One region of the Levilactobacillus namurensis genome, then DNA from elsewhere that is predicted to be linked to it. Evidence: predicted binding sites of a transcription regulator. Region 1 holds the regulator's gene; each other region holds the start of a gene.
What was found. Region 1 encodes CtsR, which represses protease genes until heat stress. Its sites were predicted from a motif close to TTGGTCAAAAAAGGTCAAANA; they were not measured.
Positions count from the first base shown of each region.

Region 2: the regulator CtsR is predicted to act here: its motif matches at 1,674-1,694, upstream of clpP (ATP-dependent Clp endopeptidase proteolytic subunit ClpP).
Region 3: the regulator CtsR is predicted to act here: its motif matches at 1,557-1,577, upstream of RIN67_RS05480 (Bax inhibitor-1/YccA family protein).

Region 1 is NZ_CP134159.1:944,842-949,054, reverse strand. Features, by position in the region: gene RIN67_RS04375 (ATP-dependent Clp protease ATP-binding subunit) at 1-2,253, opposite strand, end outside; gene RIN67_RS04370 (CtsR family transcriptional regulator) at 2,271-2,738, opposite strand; tRNA gene RIN67_RS04365 (tRNA-Pro) at 3,080-3,153, opposite strand; tRNA gene RIN67_RS04360 (tRNA-Pro) at 3,201-3,274, opposite strand; tRNA gene RIN67_RS04355 (tRNA-Arg) at 3,307-3,380, opposite strand; tRNA gene RIN67_RS04350 (tRNA-Leu) at 3,403-3,488, opposite strand; tRNA gene RIN67_RS04345 (tRNA-Gly) at 3,501-3,572, opposite strand; tRNA gene RIN67_RS04340 (tRNA-Thr) at 3,598-3,670, opposite strand; tRNA gene RIN67_RS04335 (tRNA-Leu) at 3,706-3,787, opposite strand; tRNA gene RIN67_RS04330 (tRNA-Val) at 3,824-3,896, opposite strand.
Region 2 is NZ_CP134159.1:2,025,929-2,030,141, forward strand. Features, by position in the region: gene RIN67_RS09740 (ECF transporter S component) at 1-7, shown strand, start outside; tRNA gene RIN67_RS09745 (tRNA-Arg) at 96-167, opposite strand; gene RIN67_RS09750 (LiaF transmembrane domain-containing protein) at 263-1,000, opposite strand; gene RIN67_RS09755 (LytTR family DNA-binding domain-containing protein) at 1,007-1,456, opposite strand; gene clpP (ATP-dependent Clp endopeptidase proteolytic subunit ClpP) at 1,762-2,358, shown strand; gene whiA (DNA-binding protein WhiA) at 2,847-3,788, opposite strand; gene RIN67_RS09770 (gluconeogenesis factor YvcK family protein) at 3,790-4,213, opposite strand, start outside.
Region 3 is NZ_CP134159.1:1,141,874-1,146,086, forward strand. Features, by position in the region: gene murC (UDP-N-acetylmuramate--L-alanine ligase) at 1-436, shown strand, start outside; gene RIN67_RS05475 (DUF2785 domain-containing protein) at 486-1,310, opposite strand; gene RIN67_RS05480 (Bax inhibitor-1/YccA family protein) at 1,668-2,372, shown strand; gene polA (DNA polymerase I) at 2,721-4,213, shown strand, end outside.

The DNA.
Region 1 (4,213 bases):
CTTGATGTCTTGTTCCGCGACCCGCTGCACGATCTTCTGAGCCATCAACTTGACGATTTGATGCAGTTCCGGCTTCTTCAAGGCGTGGAAGATCACCGTTTCGTCGATCCGGTTCAAGAATTCTGGTCGGAAGGATTGCTTTAACGTCTGCCGAATGGTATCCGCCATCGCGTGGTAATTATCGGCCATGTCGGTAGCCCCGAACCCAACGGTCTTCTCATCCCGTAGCTTGGTAGCCCCCAAGTTCGACGTCATAATCAAAATCGTGTTCCGGAAATCAATCCGCCGCCCCTTGGAGTCGGTCAGGTACCCGTCGTCTAAGACCTGCAACAGGAGGTTGAAGACATCTGGGTGGGCCTTTTCGACTTCATCGAACAGGACCACGGAGTATGGCTTCTGCCGTACCTTTTCCGTTAACTGTCCGCCTTCGTCGTAGCCCACGTAGCCTGGCGCCGATCCGATCAAACGACTGGTTGAATACTTTTCCATGTACTCACTCATGTCGACCCGGATCATGTTGTCTTCGGAACCAAACATCGCTGCGGCTAACGCCTTGGCCAGTTCCGTCTTCCCGACCCCGGTCGGACCTAAGAACATAAACGACCCAATCGGCCGGTTCGGATCCTTCAAACCGGAACGGGCACGCCGAATTGCTCGTGCCACCGCCGAAACGGCTTCATCCTGACCAATGACCCGCTGGTGTAAAATCTTTTCCAAGTTGACCAACCGGTCAGCATCGGTCTGCTTGAGTTGCGTCAACGGCACACCGGTCCATTCAGCGACGACCTGCGCCACATCTTCCCCCGTTACATTCAGGGTATAATGCTTAGGCTCATCTGGTTGCGTCGCCGCCTTGGCTTCTCTAGCCGCAATTTTCTCACGTAATGCGATCTCTTGCGTCCGCAACTGGGCGGCCTTCTCAAAGTCTTGTTGTTCGATTGCCGTGTCTTTATCACTCGCCAGTTGGGTCAACTCCGCCGCTTGTTTCGACGCCGTCGTTGGCTTATCCATCTGGTCAATGCGGACCTTAGCCGCCGCTTCGTCCATCAAGTCGATGGCCTTATCAGGCAGGAATCGGTCGCTAATGTAACGTACGGACAACTTCACGGCTTGGTCCAAGGCCTCATCCGTGATGTTCACGTGATGGTGGTCCTGATACCGTGGTCGTAAGCCCTTCAAGATCTGTAAGGCTTCAGCTGACGTTGGTTCGTTAACTTGGACCGTTGCAAACCGCCGTTCCAACGCTGCGTCAGATTCAATATACTTCTGATATTCGTCTAACGTCGTCGCCCCGATTGTTTGCAGCTCACCCCGAGCCAAAGCTGGTTTCAGGATGTTCGAGGCATCAATGGCCCCTTCGGCACCACCAGCCCCAATCAAGGTGTGCAATTCATCGATGAAGAGGATGACGTGACCATCGTTATAGATTTCTTCAATCACCTTTTTCAGGCGATCTTCGAATTCACCACGGTACTTGGTCCCGGCAACTAATGACCCCATATCGAGCATCATCAGCCGCTTCTGCTGCATATCTTCCGGCACGTCTCCCGCAACGATCCGTTGGGCCAAGCCCTCGGCGATCGCCGTTTTCCCGACACCAGGTTCCCCAATCAAAACGGGGTTGTTCTTGGTCCGGCGACTCAGGATCTGGATGACCCGCTTAACTTCCTTATCGCGTCCGACTGTGGGATCCATCCGGCCTTCCTTAGCAGCCTGGGTCAAGTCCCGGGCTAAGGAATCCAAGGTCGGCGTTCCGCCTTGAGCGGCCGCCCGCCGAGAACGGCTATCATTCCGCCGCTTAGGCGTATCGGCAATCCCTAGCTTCCGCAAAACGACTTTGCGGGCACTGGTCAAATCAACGTTTAAGTTCTTTAAAATCCGGGATGACAGAATCGTCTCGTCACTCAACAGGGCTAACAACAAGTGTTCCGTCCCAATCTTAGTAGCACCCAAGCGCTTGGCTTCGTCTCCAGCCATCGCTAGCATGGCCTTGGCCTTGGGCGAATAAGGTAAGTAACTGTCTTGGTCCGTGCTGGCTAAGGTGCCATACCCCGTAAAGCGTTCAATTTCTTCACGAACATCGTCGTCCGTCACTGAAAACTGCTGTAAGACCTTGTTGGCGATCCCGTTCTTTTCAATGGTGAGGGCTAGCAGCAGGTGTTCAGTACCCACCGCCTGATGCTTAAAATACTTGGCCTGTTCCTGTGCGAGAACGAGTACGCTCTTAGCACTGGGTGTAAATAGGTTATCCATTGCAACTCCTCACTTTCTTAACTCTCGTAACGTAGGTGGTCGAGGATTGAGATTAATACCCGCGCACGGATGCGTTCATCCACCTCGCGGCTCCCGGTATTAATAGCACTTTTATCAATCGCCGCCAACATAATGTTGGCCTCTCGCCGATTGATTGAGCCCGCTTCAAACAAGCTCCGGACAATTGCTAACCCGTCATGGCGCGTAATCTGATCACCCACGGCCGTCACTAGTGAATCAATGAAGTCTAGATTATCCAGTAATTTAACCTTCTCGATTCGAATGTAGCCACCGCCGCCCCGTTTACTACGTACCACGTACCCGTCCTGGATCGTAAAACGCGTCTTAATCACGTAGTTGATCTGGGAGGGAACAACGTTAAATTGGTTCGCAATTTCTGAGCGCCGAATCTCAACCTCCTGGGAATCAGCCAGGATCTGCTTGAGGTAAGCTTCAATAATATCCGAAATATTTTGATTCTCCATTATCGTCACCCCTTTGCGCAGTTTTCTTGACTAATATTGACTAATATTATACGAACTTCCAGTAGAAAAGCAATTGATTCGTCTTTCCGGCAGTCGTTCGTCGAGCTCCTTGCTTCTAAAGCCCTACTTATATAGTAGCTTCTTTTGGGCCAAGATGATAGGAAAGCGCCTAATTTGCAGGGGCTAGTCTCGCCTATCAGCCTAACGATCAGTGGGGACGACTTCAAAGCAGCAACTGAAAGCTCTGGTAATCCATGATACCAAAAAAGGTCCCGGCTTCCAAACGATTCGATGGAAAGCCAGGACCCACTTAAGTTTATATTGGTTTAAGGTCTAAAAAATCGGGAAGACAAGATTTGAACTTGCGACCCCCACGTCCCGAACGTGGTGCTCTACCAAGCTGAGCTACTTCCCGATAACAAAACCTGTATTTATCATAATGCAACGACTCACACGAGTCAATCGGGAAGACAGGATTCGAACCTGCGACCCCCTGGTCCCAAACCAGGTGCTCTACCAAGCTGAGCTACTTCCCGATAAGTCCTTAGGTAAACCTAAGCAACAAAAATGCACCCAGTAGGAGTCGAACCTACAACCTTCTGATTCGTAGTCAGACACTCTATCCAATTGCGCTATGGGTGCAAATAATAACTATTCAGTTAAATGCCGAGGACCGGGATCGAACCGGTACGGTCATCACTGACCGCAGGATTTTAAGTCCTGTGCGTCTGCCAATTCCGCCACCCCGGCAAAGGGTGTTAAAGCGGAAGACGGGATTCGAACCCGCGACCCCCACCATGGCAAGGTGATGTTCTACCACTGAACTACTTCCGCATTGGCTATTAAATTAATGGTGCCATGCCGACTAGAGGATTCGAACCTCCGACCTCCTCATTACTAGTGAGATGCTCTGCCAACTGAGCTAAGTCGGCAAAATATTAAGGAACATATTTTGCTGTAATCCTAATGCAGGTGAAGGGACTCGAACCCCCACGTCATAAGACACTAGAACCTAAATCTAGCGCGTCTGCCAGTTCCGCCACACCTGCGTAGTGACGATGGTTCCACAGGAACCGGAGTCCCGATGGAGGATACAGGGCTCGAACCTGTGACCCTCTGCTTGTAAGGCAGACGCTCTCCCAACTGAGCTAATCCTCCATAACGTTCAATCGAATTAATCAATAACTCGTTTGAAACAACTATTATAATTTACCATGTCGCGTGAAGCTTGTCAACAACTTTTTTGAAATCTTTTTGAATAAATATTCGGAAAACTTTCAAACAATCTATTGTAACGGAACTCGCTCACAACAACTATTCTAATTTACCATGCCATCTAGCAGCTGTCAACAACTTTTTGAATATCTTTTTTGAATAAATATCCGTTAGTTGAATAACTACTCCCTCAACAACATTTATTATTCTAGCGTAACCCTGCATAAAAAGCTACCCCTTTTTTGCATTTTTTTGCAAAA
Region 2 (4,213 bases), 1.1 Mb from region 1:
AGCTTAATCACCCGTCAATGGGGCTCGGCTATTCGCCGGGTCCCATTTTTAGGTCGAAAAAAAAGCTCACCGCCAACAACGGTAAGCTTACTGAGTGCGCCCGGAGGGAATCGAACCCCCATTTCAAGAACCGGAATCTTACGTGCGATCCATTACACTACGGGCGCATATAGCCGTGTTCCTTTAACAGAACACTAACTACTATACCTGACCCCCATCTGAATTTCAAGGGGCAAACGCATTTTTCTTTAATCAAATCTCATCACAGGTAGACCACAGTCAGTCCCGCCAAGGAGACCCGCCCCTGGACGATGACCCGCGGCCCATCCGTGGCTGGTTGCTTGCCCTTGACGTCCACCCCGCCCAGACTGGAGTCTACCGCTAACTTGACGTTCCAGTCACTCGGGAAGTACAGGGTCACGCCCCCCAACGAGACGTCTAGGTTAACCACTGCCCCATCGGCTGCCACCTGAACGTCGTCAAAGTACACTTTCGCGTTCCCCATCCGGACCCGGACGTCGGCTTGTTGAAAGTCCTGCGATTGGAGGTACCGAATACTATCTCCCATGTTGACGTCAACCTGCACGTGGTCCTCATCCGTGGTCATCCGATCGGGACTACCCAAGCGTTCGTCCGAATCCTCCCAGTCATCTTCCGTGCCGGAATCAAAGTGGTAGTGGTAACTAATCGCGTGCGTGGGCTTCAACAAGAGCGTCAAACCAATGGTCACCAACAAGGCGACGCCCACGATAGTCCAGGGCCCCAGGGCCGTGATGCCCAACGGCCGGCGAAATAGAATCGCCAAGGCCGCCAACCCAAAGACGGTGCCCGTGATGCCTTTATGCGCCAAACTATAGATGACGATGGCGACCATGAAGATTGCAAATAGGATGCGCCAAAACCCAAACTCGGCGGGTAATCCGCCCAACTGGCCCATGACCACCAGGACAGCGCCAATGAGAAAGAAGCTCCCCCAAAACCAACGATGACTTTTTTTCATCATGACTCATTCCTTTCGTTCCAAGGCGTGCTTGACGGCACCGTAATAGCGCCGTGACACGTAGAGTTGCTTATGCGACTGCTGAAACTGAATCAGGTTACCGGTCAGTGACTTGCTCAACGTGGCAATCTGCTGGACGTTGACCACGGCGGACTTGGAGGCCCGGACAAACGTCGCCGGCAATTCGGCGGCCAATTGATATAGCGGCACGTGGGTGGTAACCACCCGATTCGCGGTATGAATCGCCACCTGGTGGCCGGTTGCCTCGCAGAACAGGATGGTCGCAACGGCGATTCGTTCGCGACGGCCCCGCTGGGTGACCACCAACTGCTGCGGTGGTGCTACGGCCGCTTGGATGGCCGCTACCAGCTGGGCCGTCGTCGCCGTTTGGGCTGGGACCCGGACCACAACGCTGGGGGCGGTCAGGTCCGAATCAATCTCGACTTTAACTTCCATCTCATCCCTCCCGTGGTGACCGCTCTGTGCCGCCGCTCCATCGCGCCGGTGCTTATTAATAGTAGACCACATCCCCGACTAGCTGTAAACACCGCCAGCCCAAGGGGCCAGTCAAGCCCCCTAACCGGTCATTTTTGTGACAGAATACGTGTCATTTGGCCGAACTCTGTTATGATAGGGTCAGTTAATCGGCAAATCAATCCAGGGGAAGACATATCGTTTGACCTGTTTTGACCAAAGCGGTACACTAACAACATGTTAGCAATCGCTAGCCACACAACGTAATCTAAGGAGGCTATCACGTCATGAATTTAGTACCAACTGTTATTGAACAATCATCCCGTGGTGAACGGGCATACGACATCTATTCACGACTCTTAAAGGACCGCATCATCATGCTTTCCGGTCCCATCGAAGATGACATGGCCAACGCAATTATTGCGCAACTACTCTTCTTGGATGCTCAAGACAACACTAAGGATATTTCCTTATACATCAACTCACCTGGTGGCGTCGTTTCTTCCGGGTTAGCTATCTACGATACCATGAACTTCATCCAATCTGACGTTCAAACGATCACGTTAGGGATGGCGGCTTCCATGGCCAGCGTGCTGGCTTCTTCCGGGACTAAGGGTAAGCGGTTCGCCTTACCACACGCCCAAGTCATGATTCACCAACCATCCGGTGGTGCACAAGGGCAACAAACTGAAATCGAAATTGCTGCTCGTGAAATCTTGAAGACGCGGAAGTTAATCAACCAAATCTTAGCTGACAACTCCGGCCAACCAATCGAACGGATCAACAAGGACACGGAACGGGATAACTACCTGAGTGCCCAAGACGCCGTCGATTACGGTTTAATCGACCACATTATGACCAACAGCAGCGAACAAAAGAAGTAATCAGTAATCATCACCTTAAAACGCTCGTCACAACCGTGACGGGCGTTTTATGATGAACCGAATCGACCCAAGGGGCAGATAGTGACAATCCCCCGCCTTACCGGTTGGGCCTGGAATCAATGATATGCATCGTCATACACTTGACGCTACAAACGGTTGCCGGTCTAATTCACACAAACAACCACTGTGACCTTATCCTGCTTGAGATGAGGCCTTTTTTACCCAATAATAGTCGTCAACAATATCCTTGAAAGTCGCGGCTTGATACTGCATCATATTCGGATATGGTTACACGATTGTGAGCCGAAAGGACGGCCAGATAAGGCGGATGACGATCACATCGGTAATTGTTTTATACGGAAGGCTTGAAGCCCAAGGGTCATGTCTGACTCTCAGCATCATACATTCCAAAAAAGCTCTGTAAAGCCAAAAGGTTTTACAGAGCTAATTTTTAGCTATTCTACAAACAACTTGGCTGACATCACCACTTAAGCCGTGGCTTCGCCCTCCCGCAGTTGCTTGGCATAATCGTTGATTTTACGTAGCCGGTGGTTGATCCCCGATTTGGAGATGGGACCACCCGGAACCAGGTCGCCCAGTTCCTTGAGACTGACCTCACGGTGCGCCAACCGGGTCTCGGCAACTTCCCGCAACTTGGTCGGCAACTGACCTAACCCCACCGTGGCTTCGATATATTGAATATTATCGATCTGGCGGGTCGAAGCGTTAGCCACCTTGTCCAGGTTCGCGCTCTCACAGTTGACCAGCCGGTTGACCGAATTACGCATGTCCCGCATGATTCGGACATCTTCGAACTTCAGCATCGACGTGGTCGCCCCAATCAAGGACAGGAAGGTGGCAATCTTTTCAGCCCCCTTCAGGTAGGTGATGTACCCGCTGCGTCGGACGATGGTCCGGGCGTTTAAGTCATAGCGGTTCATCATCTCAGCAATCATCTGGTTGTGCTCCTCATATAGGGAGTAGATTTCCAGGTGATACCGGCTGGTTTCGGGATTGTTGACCGAGCCTCCCGCGAGAAACGCCCCCCGCAAGTACGAACGGACCTGCAGATCCGAGTGCAAGATCTCATCGGGGACCGACTCTAAGAGTTGCATCCCGTCAAAAATCCCCAAGTCGGAGAGAACCTCCGTGGCCCCGTTCTTGACCCGCACGATGTACAGGTTATTCTTCTTCAACTTCATCTTCCGCCGAACCAACAATTCACTTTCCAAATCATAAAACTGCTTCAGTAACTGGTACATCCGTCGCGCAATCGCTGGGTTTTCCGTCTGAACGTTCAGGACGAAACGGTGGTTCGCCAGCCCCAGTGCCCCGTTCATTCGAATCAAGGCAACCAGTTCGGCCTTCGCGTTGGCCCGATGCACCTCTAGGGTGGTCAGTTCTTTTTTTACTTCACTTGCAAAAGACACGTTAAGCCCCCCCGTTCGCTCGGTAACGCGGCTGACCAATCAGGTTCAAGAGTTCTGAGACCACTTCTTGCCCATTATGGAACGCCCCGTTATCGCGCAATTGTAAGAAGTCCGTCGAGATGACCCGGCACCCTTGGCTGCGTAGGCCTTGAAAATCATGACGGACTGGTTGTGACATTTCATTCCACCGTTGGTAATCGATGTACTGGTCGGGCACCTTACGGGTGTTGACCAGGACCGTATCAATAAAGTTGCGGTGTAAGTGTTGGTTCAAGACGCGCACATGGTCGGCGTCCGTAAAGTTCTCGGTCTCGCCCTTCTGCGTCATGATGTTGCAGATGTAGACCACCTCGGCCTGCGACTCGCAGACCGCCCGGCCGACACTGTCGATCATCAGGTTCGGCAGGATGCTGGTAAACAGGCTA
Region 3 (4,213 bases), 200 kb from region 1:
GCGCCGGTTTACGGAGCGTAAAGTCGCCGATATGACGATCATTGATGACTACGCACACCATCCATCCGAAATCAAGGCGACGTTGGACGCCGCTCGGCAAAAGTATCCAGACAAGGAGATCATTGCGGTCTTCCAGCCCCATACCTTTAGCCGGACGATTGCGCTGATGGACGACTTTGCCAAGAGTCTCAACTTGGCGGATAAAGTCTACCTGACCAACATCTTCAGTTCTGCCCGGGAGACGCAAGGTGCGGTCTCCAGTAAGGACTTAGCTGCGAAGATCAGTAAGGGTGGCGAAATCCTGACGGTCGACAACATGTCACCGTTACTGGACTACCACGATGCCGTTGTGGTCTTCATGGGTGCCGGTGACGTTCAGAAGTATGAACGGGCCTACGAAGATTTACTGAGTCACTTGTCCTTAAAGAATAACTAAACATTGAATTAAATGGCTGTCACTCCGATTAGGGAATGACAGCCATTTTTTAGCGAGGCAAGTAACCATTAACCTGGTAGTAATGGCGACTGAGTGTTGTAATTTGAGCTTGAATGGCCGTATTAGCGGGAATCAGAAACATAAGGTGGTGAAGCACGCTTAACCAGTTGTGTAGGCGGGCGACACTGCTTAAGTCGTCAAAATCAAAGCCGTGCCAGAGCTGTTGGTCAGTCGTTGCTAGCCAATTCTTTAACTGGTCGGTCGTTAAATGGTGGGCCTGAGACGCCATCACAAGGGTCATGGCCAAGCGGGGTTCTTCGTCAAATTGAAAGACCTGAGTTTGGCGCAACAGGACCGTCGTCAAGGCATGTAGAGCGGTCGGGACGGCGTCGGGTGGGAACGCCGGGTGAGCCCAGGCAGTCCCCAATAGGTCAGCACCATGGGAGACCCCGTCAGCCCAACCGTTTACTGTCCAGCCACGTTGGTCGGTTTCACGGGGCAAATAAGTCAGCGCATCGTTGAAAAAATGGTCGCGCAACTTGGGAGTCACCCAATGGGTCTGGGCGTCATCGCTTAGGACTAACGCGGTTAATAGTGCAGTGAAGGTTCGCAGAAAAACTAGGGGACTTTGGGGGCCGTCAATGGATGCAAAGAGATCGTGATTTTGAATCAAGTGTTGGGCAATCCGATTTTTCTGATCAAGTGAAAGCGTCTGATGCTCGAATTGCTGGGCAAAGAGACTGTAAATCGTCTGGTCACGGACCGTCGGATCAAGGGCACCAATGTTGGCCAACATCAGGGTTAATTGAGCTGGTGTGAGGGCTTGGTCGGGGTGAGTCAGGGCCTGTTGCAGGGTTAAAAACTGGGGTGCCATGGTCACATCTCCTTAGAATTTATTTAAAATCGATTTGCAGATGAGGTTACTTTTGGTAGTCGCTAAATACGCGAACCCGTGTTTAGGTTCCGGCAAACCTACGGATTTGGGGACGTGGTTTGGGCGGAGGCGGCCTCCAACGTTGCACCAATCTTAGCATATGACTTGCTGGGCGTGACTAAAAAAGTGCCGTAATAAGGGGGTATCGTGATTTAACGGTGGATATTGGGGAATTATTAGACAGATTATTGGCCCTTTAGCGACGAATTTGCTAAACTATATCCCAGAAACCAAAAAAGTAGCTACACTTTGTTGTGATAGCTAAGTCGGGAATTGATTTGAAAAAGGAGCGTTTAAATGAACAATTATGAACAACAGCCCCGCGAGACGATTAATACCCAAGTTGGCCTGAATCGTTTTCTGACCAAGATGTTTGGTTGGATGGGGTTAGCGGTGTTAGTCTCTGCGTTGACCGCTTATCTGATGGTTACCAATGGTTCAGCAAGTATGATGCGTGGTGGTGGGATGTTGGTCGGTCTGATCGTCTGGTTCATCTTACCATTCGTGATTAGTGCCCAATCGATGAAACGGCCCACGGTCGCTTTCGGAGGCCTGATGGTGTACGCCGTGATTACTGGAGCTGTTATTTCCAGTTATGCCTTTGTCTACACGGGAGCCGCGATGGCACAAGCCTTTGTCTCGAGTGCGGCCGTCTTCTTGACCATGTCCGTGATTGGCTTAACCACTAAGCGAGATCTGTCACGGATTGGGACTCAGGCCACTGCGGCATTGATCGGATTGATTGTCGCCATGGTGATCAACCTCTTCTTGCGGAGCCCAATGATTTCGTTAATTTTCTCGTTCATTGCGGTGATTATCTTCTCCGTTTTGACGGCTTGGGATACGCAAAAGATGCAGAAGTTGTACTTGCAGTATGGGGATCAAGTTTCCGTAACTGGTTTGGCCGTTACGGGGGCGTTACAACTGTACTTAGACTTCGTGAACTTGTTCTTACAACTCTTACAAATTATCGGGATTTTTGGTGGCGGCAGTCGCGATTAATCTTGAAAAATGACTTAGGGAAGTCCCGGCTGAGGCCGGGACTTTTTTTGCGATGGCGGAAACCCAATCTTCCAGTGACTGGCGCTTGTCTGGAGATGAGCAGGTCAACGGCAGTCAGGCTGAATTTGGGCAGCATTAGTGCTTCGTGAGCCGAGGATTGACTTGGCACAATGACTCAAAAGCAAGCAGACTACCGGAACCGACGCTAATTTCTCCCAGCTTACTGATTTTTGCCCCATTCACTGGGGCTTTCCCTAGGTTTTGTTTCGGATTTGACGCGTTTTTTGGTAAAATAGACCCAGAATAGACGAACGCGACAGAAGAGCTGTCGCGTGGAAGGAGCCCACTATGGCGGAGAAACGATTGTTATTGATCGATGGCAACAGTGTTGCGTTTAAAGCCTTTTTTGCCCTGTACACCTCATTAGGTCGGTTTACCAATGGGGATGGGTTACACACGAACGCCATTTATGGCTTCAACACGATGTTAGAGACCATGCTGGATAAGGTTCAACCGACACATGCGTTAGTGGCCTTTGATGCCGGTAAGGTCACGTTTCGGACCAAAATGTATGACGATTATAAGGGGGGCCGTGCGAAGACCGCACCGGAGCTGTCTGAACAGTTCCCATACCTGAAGAAATTATTAGAGGCTCGGGGAATCAAGACCTACGAACTGCCGAACTATGAAGCTGACGACATTATTGGGACGACGGCTAAGCGCGCGGAGGCGGCTGGTTTCACGATCACCATCGTAACGGGAGATCGGGATCTGACCCAGTTGGCCAACGACCATACCACCGTGGCCATCTCTAAAAAAGGGGTCAGCGAAATAGAACGGTACACGCCCGCTTACGTGAAAGAAAAGATGGGCGTGACCCCGGAACAGATTATTGATATCAAGGGCCTTCAAGGCGATAATTCAGATAATTACCCGGGGGTTACAGGGGTTGGCCCTAAGCGTGCGGTTGACCTCATCGACCAATACGGTAGCGTTGAGGGCGTCTATGACCACATTGATGAGATTACGGCGAAGAAACTTAAGGAACATCTGGTGGCCGATAAGGACCAAGCCTTCTTGTCGAAAAAACTGGCCACGATTAATCGAGACGCACCGGTCGATCTGATCTTAGGGGACCTAACCTATGCGGGGCCTGATCGAGATGCCTTGATCGCGTTTTACCAACAGATGGGCTTTCGTAAGTTCTTACAGGGGATGTCGGTGGATGGCGTGACGCCTTCTGCGACCCCTGGTTTGAAAGCCATTGCGTATACGGTCTTAACAGCCGATAACCTGGCGGATGTCCAGGTGACGGATGAGTGTGCCTTCTACCTAGAAATGGATGGGGACAATTATCATCTGGCCAAGTTTGCGGGCTTTGTTATCGGTCACGATGACCACTGGTGGGTCAGTCGAGACGTTTCGTTGTTACAGATGGCGCCCCTTAAGCAGCTGTTGGAGAATGCACAGGTTGCCAAAAAGGTCTTTGATGCCAAACGGACCTATGTCGGGTTGAACCGGTTAGGCATCACGCTGGCCGGTGTGGATGGTGACCTATTACTCTGCTCGTACCTGCTGAACACTTACGACAATAGCAATGACTTGGGACGGGTTGCCGCAGAACACGGGTATGACCAGGTAGAGACGGATGAAGACGTGTATGGTCGGGGAGCTAAGCGTGCTATTCCGACGGATGATACGGTGTTCTTCAAACATTTAGCCCGAAAGGCACAAGCGATTGCCCGGTTGAAACAGACCTTGTTTAAAGATCTAGAAGAAAATGACCAGGCGGAGCTGTATCGTCAGATTGAACGCCCCATGGCCTTCGTCTTAGCACGGAT